Regions from separate parts of the Sinorhizobium terangae genome, predicted to be linked through region 2. Evidence: riboswitches for the same ligand, from Rfam matches in the RefSeq annotation. Region 2 holds a riboswitch; the other holds the start of a gene.
The links. A riboswitch is a leader RNA that binds a small molecule or an ion and turns the genes downstream of it on or off. The one in region 2 is predicted to bind S-adenosylmethionine.

Region 1 (5,416 bases), 760 kb from region 2:
ATCTCCTCGAGCCTGCCGCTGCGCGACAGCGCCAGCAAGGCGTGATCGATCGCCTGGGTCAATGCCGGCTCGGCCTTGCGGTTCATGATCGTCAAGCCTTCGCCGAGAAAGCGCTCAGAGAAATAGGCGCCATCGAGCAGAGCGCAGCATCCTCCGGCGGCGCTGGCCGAAACCCAGAAGGAGAGCTGCATGCCGTCGGAGAAGACGGCCGCAACCGAACCCTGCCGCAGTGCGGAGAGCATTGCATCCCGGTTCGGAAAGGCCTTGGCATCGACCTTCGGAAAGAAGGCCTTCAGCATGGCCTCGTGCGTCGTGCCGGAAACGACGCCGACGGGCTTGCCGTCAAGCGCGGCCGTGCTTGTCACGAGATCTTCGGCCTTGGTGTTGACCGCAAAACGAGCCGGCAACTGCATGAAGGGCCTGGAGAAGGCGAAGCGCTGGCGCAGCTCCGGGCGAACTGCGATGCCCGCGGCGACGGCCTCCCCCTGGCCTTGTTCCAACGCCGGGATGAGTTCCGCATAGGTCACCGCCTGAATCTGGCATTTGTCCTCGATCTCGAGCTCGCGGCAGATTTCGCGGGCGAGATCGACATGGAAGCCGGAAAGCTTGCCCGATTGGTCGATGAAATTGAACGGCGGGAAATCGACTGTCGTCAGAAAACGAAGCCGCGCGAGTCCGGTCAGGTCCGGTCGGGCGATGCGTTCGCGGGCGTCGAAGAGGAGGGGCAGATCCCGCGATTGCGCGAGCACCGGTTCGGCGATGAGGAAGGCGCAGAGCGCGAGGATTCCGCAAATTCGTAGACTCAGGGCACGCGTCATTGCGATCCGATACTTGACGATCCGACACTGGGAGCCGCGGCCTGGAAACACGCGGATTCGATTTGGTTTTCCAGAGATTATCAAGATGTTGTCCGACTGGCTACAGGAACCTTGACGAGACGGGCAGGCGCCACTCCGGAAGTTCCTTCATCGTTACAAGGGACAGAAGAAGTGGAGCGGGTGATCGGGATCGAACCGACGACATCAAGCTTGGGAAGCTGGCGTTCTACCACTGAACTACACCCGCGACAGAAGCGGAAATTTCATCAACGGCCGCGTTCTGTCAAGCGCCTACAGCGTCGTGCGTCCTATTAGACGCACAAAAGGTCGCTGTAGCGCCGTGAATCGCTGCATCACTCGGCGCGAAAATGCTTGGAAAGCTTCAGGCCTTGCGCCTGATAGTTCGAGCCGAGGTCGAGGCCATAGAGACCTTCCGGCCGCTCCATCATGTGCTCGTAGACGAGGCGGCCGACGATCTGCCCGTGCTCCAGAATGAACGGCACTTCGTGGCTGCGCACCTCCAGCACCGCCCGACTGCCGCTGCCGCCGGCCGACGCGTGCCCGAAGCCAGGATCGAAGAAGCCGGCATAGTGAACGCGGAACTCGCCGACCAGAGGATCGAAGGGCGTCATTTCGGCCGCGTAGAGCGGCGGAACATGGACGGCCTCCCGCGAGACGAGGATATAGAACTCGTCCGGATCGAGGATCAGATCGTCGCGGCCGCGGCTGTAAAGCGGCTCCCAGAAGTCGAAGACCGGGTGTTCCGCCTTCTTGTCGACATCGACCACCGAGGTGTGGTGCTTGCCGCGGTAGCCGATGAGGCCGTCCGGACCAGTGCCCTTGAGATCGATCGAGAGCGCAATGCCGCCGCCGGTGACGTTGGGCCGCTCGCTCGCCACGAGCACATCGCTTTCGTGCAGCGCCAGCAACTCCTGTTCAGAGAGCACGGCATGCCCGACACGGAAGCGGATTTGCGACAGGCGGGAGCCGCGCCTGACGACGATCGGAAAGGTGCGCGGGCTGATCTCCAGATAGAGCGGGCCGCTGTAGCCGGCGGGGATCTTGTCGAATTCCTGTGCCCTGTCGGTGATGACGCGCGTGAAGATATCGAGGCGGCCGGTGGAGCTCTTCGGATTGGCGGAGGCCGACATGTTCTCCGGTAGTGCGAGGCTCTCCATCAGTGGCACGATATAGACGCAACCGGTCTCCAGCACCGCGCCGTCGGTGAGGTCAATGACATGCAATTTCAGGCGATCGAGCTTATCCGCGACAAGGTGGGCCGGGCCGGGCATGAAGCTCGCCCGAACGCGAAACGCCTTGGCGCCGAGGCGCAGATCAAGGCTTGCCGGCTGGATCTGGTCCTCATCCAGCGGCCTCTCGCTTTTCAAGCGCCCCGAGGCAAACAGCGCCGCAATCGCGCGGTCGGCCAAAATCCCTGTCTCGCGAGCCATACCGATCCTCATTCCAGTTGCCAGACAAAACCAAACTCCGGGAATTGACGCAAGCACGCCCAGGCAGTATTGGAGCTTTATCCCGTGGTGATTTGGCCGGTCGGCTTGCAGCCACGTTAAACAAGTAGCTAAAAAGGCCGGGTGTCAAACCGGCCCGTTTCGCGGCCGGTTTTTTTGTTTTGAAAGTGATTGTCGCATGAGCAAGACCTGGCGCCCGGCAACCCAACTCGTCCACGGCGGAACCCTCCGTTCGCAGTACGGCGAGACCTCCGAAGCGATCTTTCTGACACAGGGTTTCGTCTACGAAACATCCGAAGCGGCCGAAGCCCGTTTCAAGGGCGAGACCGACGGCTTCATCTATGCGCGCTACGGCAGTCCGACCAACGACATGTTCGAAAAGCGCATGTGCATGCTCGAAGGGGCCGAAGACGCCCGCGCCACCGCCTCCGGCATGGCCGCCGTTGCCTCGGCGATCCTCTGCCAGGTGAAGGCCGGCGATCACATCGTCGCCGCCCGCGCGCTTTTCGGCTCGTGCCGCTGGGTCGTGGAAACGCTCGCGCCCAAATACGGCGTCGAATGCACGCTCGTCGATGGCCGCGATCTCGCAAACTGGGAGAAGGCGGTGCGCCCGAACACCAAGGTCTTCTTCTTGGAGAGCCCGACCAACCCGACGCTCGAAGTGATCGACATCGCCGGCGTCGCGAAACTCGCCGATCAGGTGGGCGCCAAGCTGGTCGTCGACAACGTTTTTGCAACTCCCCTCTTCCAGAAGCCGCTGGAGCTCGGCGCCCATGTGGTCGTCTACTCCGCCACCAAGCACATTGACGGCCAAGGCCGCTGCCTTGGCGGCGTCGTGCTTTCCAGCAAGGAATGGATCGACGAAAACCTGCACGATTATTTCCGCCATACGGGCCCGGCGATGTCGCCGTTCAATGCCTGGACATTGCTCAAGGGCGTCGAGACGCTTCCCTTGCGCGTGAAGCAGCAGACCGAAAGCGCCCGCCTGATCGCCGACTTTCTGGCCGAGCAGCCGCAGGTCGGCCGTGTCATCTATCCCGGCCGCAAGGACCATCCGCAGGCGGATATCATCGCCAAGCAGATGAGCGGCGGTTCGACGCTGGTGGCGTTCGAACTGAAGGGCGGCAAGGAGGCAGCCTTCGCGCTTCAGAACGCATTGGAAATCATCCGGATCTCCAACAATCTCGGCGACTCCAAGAGCCTGATCACCCATCCGGCGACAACAACTCACAAGAACCTTACGGAGGAAGCTCGCGCCGAACTCGGCATTTCCTCCGGCACCGTGCGCTTCTCCGCCGGCATCGAGGACAGTGAGGATCTCATCGAGGATTTCGCCCGCGCCTTGAGAAGCGTGAAGGCGTAACTATAGCAGGCCCCGTTTTGTTAATGCCGCCCGTGCATGCACGGGCGGTTTTTATTGCGGATCGAAGAAGCTGAGGCGGGCAAGAACGATCCGCGATACGGCCGTGTAAAGGCAGACGACCGCGAATACTGCCGCGAGAGGCGGGAACCACCCGGGAAACAGGCAGAAGGCCAGAAAAACAACGATGGTCTCGGTCGCTTCGGCGAGCCCTGTCGTGAAATAGAGCGACTTTGCTCCGCGCACGCTGGTCGTCATCGCGCGCTTCTCGGCCATGATGGAATAGGCGAGAAAGCTCGATCCGTTGACATAAAAGGAGAAAAGCAGAAATGCGCCGGCAAGGGCGTTCGCAGCTGGATCCGCGACGATGAAGGCGAGCGGGATTGCGCCATAGAAGGCGAAGTCGAGGACGATATCGAGAAATCCGCCGAAATCCGTGCCGTGGCTGGCGCGTGCGACGGCTCCGTCGAGACCGTCGCACAGACGGCTGAGCAGGATCATGACGGCTCCGGCGAGATAGAACCGGTATGCTATGAGACCGGCGGCCGCCAGTCCGAGACCGAGACCGAAAAACGTGATGGTGTCGGCCTTTACGCCGCGCTTGACCAGAGCGGCGCCGAGCCGGTCAAGGAGCGGATCAAGCTGCCTGCGCACCGCACCGTCGAGCATGGATCTCGGCTCCGCCTAATTTGAATGGGCCTCGTGCAATCTTGCTGTTATTCTTGCCGAAACCATATTGCAGTAGAATACCCAAATAGATTTGGCATAGGGTGTTGCACATGTATCGTGCCCTGACTCGCGACATCGAGGTCACCGTCGAACCGTACTATCTGGAAGAACAGTCGGATCCGGACGATAGCCGCTATGTTTGGGGCTATCGCATCGTGATATCAAACCATTCAGACATCACCGTTCGCCTGATGACCCGTTACTGGCACATTACCGACGAGAACGGCCAGGTGGACGAAGTGAGTGGCCCCGGCGTGATCGGCGAGCAGCCTCTGCTCAATCCCGGCGACACTTACGAATATTCCTCCGGTTGCCCGCTGGATACCCCCTCGGGCGTCATGTTCGGCCACTACAGCATGGAGGCCGAAGACGGGGAGACCTTCAACGTGGCGATCCCCGCCTTCTCGCTCGATTCACCCGGGCTTGTCCGCACCCTGAACTGAGGGTGCGGCTCCTACAGCGGCGCGCGTCTTACCAGACGCGCCAAGGACGCTTTAGCACCTCAGTCGAGGCGCGCCTCACTGGGAGCGCACTTCGCTCGCCTCGAAGCGATAGGTGGTGGAGCAGAACTCGCACGTCACATTGATCACGCCGTCCTCGATGCTGTTCTCGATATCGTCGCGGTCGAGCCCGGCCAATACTCCTCGGATCTTCTCGCGCGAGCAGCTGCAGCGATCAAAGACCGCTTGCGGCTGATAGACGCGGACCCCGCGCTCGTGGAACAGGCGATAGAGCAGTCTTTCCGTCCCGACGGTCGGGTCGGTCAGCTCGTCGGTATCGATCGTTTCGACCATCACCTTGGCTTCGGACCAGAGATCGTCCTCCTCGAAGAGATGGATGGCCTCCCCCTCATCGCCATCGCCACCCGGAAGGTCCGGCTGGCGCATGCGTTCAGGTGCGTCCGGCAGGAACTGGGCAACCATACCGCCGGCGCGCCAGCGGTGCCGCGGCTTTCCGTCCTCGTCGCGATCGAGAAGCTCGGCGACACCAAGGCGCACCTTGGTCGGAATCTGCTCCGACTGACGGAAATAGGCGCCAGC
Region 2 (5,416 bases):
CGAAGGACTACCTGAAGACGATCAAGCGCACCGGCCTTGGCAAGGGACTTTTCGCCGAAGCCCGCTATAACGAGGACGGCACGCCGAATCCGGATTTCGTGCTCAACAAGCCGGCCTACCAGAACGCCAAGATCCTCGTTGCCGGCGACAATTTCGGCTGCGGCTCCTCGCGCGAGCATGCGCCATGGGCGCTCCTGGATTTCGGCATCCGCTGCGTTATTTCGACCTCGTTCGCCGACATCTTCTACAACAACTGTTTCAAGAACGGCATACTGCCGATCGTCGTCAGCCAGGCCGACCTCGACAAACTGATGGACGATGCCAACCGCGGCTCGAACGCCGTGCTTTCGGTCGATCTGGAAGCACAGGAAATCACCGGCCCCGACGGCGGTTCGGTCAAGTTCGAGGTCGATGCTTTCAAACGCCATTGCCTTCTGAACGGCCTCGACGACATCGGCCTGACGCTGGAGAAGGCGAGCGCCATCGATAGCTTCGAGCAGAAAAACGCCGCATCGCGCCCCTGGGCGTAAGCGCGGGCGCCCATGACGCGCAAGCTCATCTCATCCGGTTCCCCTTTCGAAAAGACGGCAGGCTATTCGCGTGCCGTCGTCAAGGGGGACTGGTGCTTCGTCTCCGGTACGACCGGTTATGACTATGCGACCATGACGATGCCGGAGACGGTGGAGGAACAGGCGCGCAACTGCCTGAAGACGATCGAGGGCGCCTTGAAGGAGGCCGGATTCTCGCTTTCGGATGTCGTGCGCAACCATTACTACGTCACGGACGCGAGCTTTGCCGACCGGGTCTTTCCGATCTTCGGCGAGATGTTCGGCGACATCCGCCCGGCGGCGACGATGATCGTCTGCGATCTCATCCGCCCGGAAATGCTGATCGAGATCGAGGTTACGGCGCTTCGCGGGTGAAGCCTGTGCTCTCCAACTGAGCGTAGAGAGACCGAAGAGAAGCCCATGCAGTTCGAAGGCACGGCCGACTATATCGCCGACAAGGACCTGATGATCGCCGTCAACGCGGCAATCCGGCTGGAGCGTCCGCTTCTCGTCAAGGGCGAGCCCGGCACCGGCAAGACCGAGCTTGCACGCCAAATCGCGGCCGCCCTCGGTCTCGATCTCATCGAGTGGAACGTCAAGTCGACGACCAAGGCGCAGCAGGGGCTTTACGAATACGACGCCGTCTCGCGGCTGCGCGACAGCCAGCTTGGCGATCTCCGCGTCAATGACGTGAAGAACTACATTCGCAAGGGCAAGCTCTGGCAGGCTTTCGAGGCGCCGCGGAAAACCGTGCTGCTGATCGACGAGATCGACAAGGCGGACATCGAGTTCCCGAACGACCTCCTGCAGGAGTTCGACCGGATGGAGTTCCACGTCTACGAGACCGGCGAAACGATCCACGCGCGGCACCGGCCGATCGTCATCATCACCTCCAACAACGAGAAGGAACTGCCGGACGCCTTTTTGCGCCGCTGCTTCTTCCATTACATCCGCTTCCCCGATGCCGAGACGCTGGCGCGCATCGTCGAGGTGCACTACCCAGGCATCCGCAAGACGCTGCTGTCGGCGGCACTCACCGCCTTCTACGGCATCCGCGAAGTGCCGGGGCTGAAGAAGAAACCCTCGACCTCCGAGGCGCTCGACTGGATTCGGCTGCTGGTCGCCGACGAGATCGATCCGGCGGATCTGCGCGCCGACCCAAAAACAATGCTGCCGAAGCTGCACGGGGCGCTGTTGAAGAACGAGCAGGATGTACATCTCTTCGAGCGCCTGGCCTTCATGGCGCGCCGCGACGGATGATCCATATGGTACCTACCTTTGCCCCTCACCCTAACCCTCTCCCTGCAAGCGGGGCGAGGGACTTAAGAGGGTGCCGCGAGTCTCCTTCGCCCCGCTTGCGGGGAGAAGGTGGCCGGTAGGCCGGATGAGGGGCGGCCGCGACGGAGCCGAATCGTTTTTCATTGACCGCCAGCCACTTACCGCGCTATCAAACAAACCGTGGTGATTTGGCCGGCCGGCTTGCAGCCACGTTAAAGAAATCGCTAAAGGGCCGAGGAAAAGTGGATTTCCAAGGACCGGTCGCGATCATCTCGCCGCCGGTTTTTTTGTATTGATCGAGTGGACCCCATGCCCATCAAGATTCCCGATACGCTGCCCGCCTTCGAAACCCTTGTGCATGAGGGCGTGCGGGTGATGACCGAGACCGTGGCGATCCGTCAGGACATCCGCCCGCTTCAGATCGGGCTCCTGAACCTCATGCCGAACAAGATCAAGACCGAGATCCAGATGGCGCGGTTGATCGGCGCGACGCCGCTGCAGGTCGAGCTGACGCTGGTCCGCGTCAACGGCCACCGGCCGAAGAACACGCCCGAGGATCACCTGCTCGCCTTCTACGAGACCTGGGAGGAGGTGAAGGGCCGCAAGTTCGACGGCTTCATCATCACTGGCGCGCCGGTCGAGACGCTCGAATACGAGGACGTCACCTACTGGAAGGAACTGCAGCGCATCTTCGACTGGACGGCGACGAACGTACATTCGACGATGAACGTCTGCTGGGGCGCGATGGCGGCGATCTACCATTTCCACGGCATTCCGAAACACCCGCTCAAGGAAAAGGCCTTCGGCGTCTACCGCCACCAGAACCTGAAACCCTCCTCGGTCTATCTGAACGGATTTTCCGACGATTTCGCCGTGCCGGTTTCACGCTGGACCGAGGTGCGCCGCGCCGACATCGACCGCGTGCCGGAGCTCGAAATCCTGATGGAATCGAAGGAGATGGGCGTCTGCCTGGTGCACGAGAAGAAAGGCAACCGGCTCTATATGTTCAACCACGTGGAGTATGATTCGACCTCCTTGTCGGACGAATATTTCCGCGACGTGGATGCCGGCGTGCCGATCAAGCTGCCGCACGATTATTTCCCGCACAATGATGCGGACCTGCCGCCGCAGAACCGCTGGCGCAGCCACGCGCATCTCTTTTTCGGCAACTGGATCAACGAGATGTACCAGACGACGCCCTACGAGCTCGAAAAGATCGGCACGGGAGACCATTGAGCCTCGATGTTCATCCCCTTCTTCCTCGAATTGAAGGCCGCGAAAGTCCCGGTGACGCTCCGGGAGTTCCTGTCTTTGATCGAGGGAATGGAGACGGGAATCGCGACCTTCGACGTCGAGGCCTTCTATTTCCTCGCCCGCGCAGCGCTGGTGAAGGACGAGCGCCACATTGACCGGTTCGACAGGGTGTTCCGGCATTGTTTTGCCGGTCTGGAAGCGGTTTCCCCATCGGAGGCCTTTGGTGAGGCAATCATTCCCGAGGAGTGGTTGAAGAAACTTGCCGAGAAATACCTGACAGAGGAGGAGAAGAAGCTCGTCGAGGCGCTCGGCGGCTTCGACAAGCTGATGGAAACGCTGCGCCAGCGGCTTGCGGAGCAGACCGGCCGCCATCAGGGCGGCTCGAAATGGATCGGCACCGACGGCACCTCACCTTTCGGCGCCTATGGCTACAATCCGGAAGCGGTGAGGATCGGCCAGGAGGGCTCGCGTCATCGGCGCGCGGTCAAGGTCTGGGACCGGCGTGAATTCAGGGACTATGACGACACGGTCGAACTCGGCACGCGCAACATCAAGGTGGCGCTGAAACGGCTGAGGCGCTGGGTGCGTGAGGGCGCTGCCGAGGAACTCGATCTTTCCGGCACGATCCGCTCCACCGCCGAGCATGGCTATCTCGACGTCGTGACACGGCCGGAGCGGCGCAACGCGGTCAAGCTCCTGATGTTCTTCGACGTTGGCGGATCGATGGACGACCATATCCGCGTCGTGGAAGAACTCTTCTCGGCTGCGCGCGGCGAATTCCGGCACATGGACTATTTCTACTTCCACAATTGCGTCTATGAGGGCCTGTGGAAGGACAATCGCCGCCGGCGCGTCGATGTGACCCGCACGGCGGAGCTCTTGCGCACCTTCGGCGGCGACTATCGCGCCATCTTCGTCGGCGATGCCTCGATGAGCCCTTACGAGATCAGCCATCCGGGCGGATCGGTCGAACACTGGAACGACGAAGCCGGCGCACTCTGGCTCACGCGCATCACGGCGCATTTCCCGCGCTCGATCTGGCTCAACCCGGTTCCCGAGGAGCATTGGCGCCACACCCAGTCGATCGGCATGATCCGCGCCCTCTTCGGCGGCCGGATGTTTCCGCTGACGCTCGCCGGCCTGCAGGCCGCGACGAAGGAACTGTCGCGGTGAACGACGCGTACGGCGCTTGCCCCTTCGCTCCGCCTGCGGGCAGAGGGGGCGTGGGCGGAGCGGCATGTCCTTCTCCCCGCAAGTGGGGAGAAGGTCGCGGCAGCGGATGAGGGGCAGCCGGACGCAGGCAGAGGAAAAGTATGACTTTCCGGTTGCCGCGTCGCCGGAAATACCGCAGGTTGACGCCGACTCGCAGAAGATGGAGACAAGATGAGCGCGGACATGGAAATCTTCGGTCACCTGCCCTCCGGTGAACCGGTTCATCGCGTGACGCTCAGAGGCGGCGGCTTGACCGCGAAGGTGATCACCTGGGGGGCGGTCATCCAGGACCTGCGGCTCGAAGGGCACCAGCCGCCGCTGGTGCTCGGTTTCGAGGATTTCGACAGCTATCCTGCGCATTCGTCCTATTTCGGCGCGACCCCCGGCCGCAACGCCAACCGCATCGGCGGCGGACGTTTCACGCTCGACGGCAAGGCCTATCAGCTGGAGCGCAACGAAAAGGGTGTGACCCATCTTCACGGTGGCAGCGATAACATCGCCAACCGCAACTGGACGATTATCGACCTTGCAGAGGATCGCGTAACGCTCAGGATCACCGATCCCGACGGACGGGCCGGCTATCCCGGCAATTGCACGACCACCTGCAGCTATACGCTGAAACCCGGTGGCGTGTTGAACGTCGCTTACGCAACGGAAACCGATGCCCCGACGCTCGCCAATGTCTGCCAGCACAGCTACTTCAATCTCGACGGCAGCGACGACGTGTTCGGCCATGACATCATGATCGCCGCCGATCACTATCTGCCGACCGACGAGCGGCAGGTCCCGACCGGCGAAATCCGCGCCGTTGCCGGCACGGCCTTCGATCTCAGGGAAATGACCTCGCTGCGACGGCAGACGGAAGGCGAAAAGATCACCTACGACCACAATTTCTGTCTCTCGCCGGAGCGGATGGAAAAACACTCGGTGGCGCTGGTGCGCAGCATCAATTCCGGGATTTCGCTGGAAGTGCTGACGACCGAGCCCGGCATCCAGCTCTATACCGGCTTCAAGCTCGACGTGCCGGTGCCGGGCCTGGAGGGCCGCCGCTACGGCCCCTTCGCCGGCTTCTGCCTCGAAACGCAAATCTGGCCCGACGCCATCAATCACGAAGGTTTTCCGAA

Region 1: it holds a riboswitch for S-adenosylmethionine, as region 2 does, so the genes downstream of both, QA637_RS00730 (O-succinylhomoserine sulfhydrylase) here and metA (homoserine O-acetyltransferase MetA) in region 2, are expected to answer to the same signal.

Annotation. Positions count from the first base shown of each region.
Region 1 covers NZ_CP121659.1:149,967-155,382, reverse strand. Annotated here, with positions in the region: gene QA637_RS00745 (transporter substrate-binding domain-containing protein) at 1-818, opposite strand, end outside; tRNA gene QA637_RS00740 (tRNA-Gly) at 991-1,065, opposite strand; gene QA637_RS00735 (2'-deoxycytidine 5'-triphosphate deaminase) at 1,172-2,269, opposite strand; SAM riboswitch at 2,344-2,422, shown strand; gene QA637_RS00730 (O-succinylhomoserine sulfhydrylase) at 2,466-3,650, shown strand; gene QA637_RS00725 (CDP-alcohol phosphatidyltransferase family protein) at 3,702-4,316, opposite strand; gene apaG (Co2+/Mg2+ efflux protein ApaG) at 4,427-4,819, shown strand; gene QA637_RS00715 (Hsp33 family molecular chaperone) at 4,895-5,416, opposite strand, start outside.
Region 2 covers NZ_CP121659.1:3,356,063-3,361,478, reverse strand. Annotated here, with positions in the region: gene leuD (3-isopropylmalate dehydratase small subunit) at 1-530, shown strand, start outside; gene QA637_RS15935 (RidA family protein) at 543-923, shown strand; gene QA637_RS15930 (AAA family ATPase) at 969-1,808, shown strand; SAM riboswitch at 1,997-2,074, shown strand; gene metA (homoserine O-acetyltransferase MetA) at 2,136-3,062, shown strand; gene QA637_RS15920 (vWA domain-containing protein) at 3,069-4,253, shown strand; gene QA637_RS15915 (aldose epimerase family protein) at 4,464-5,416, shown strand, end outside.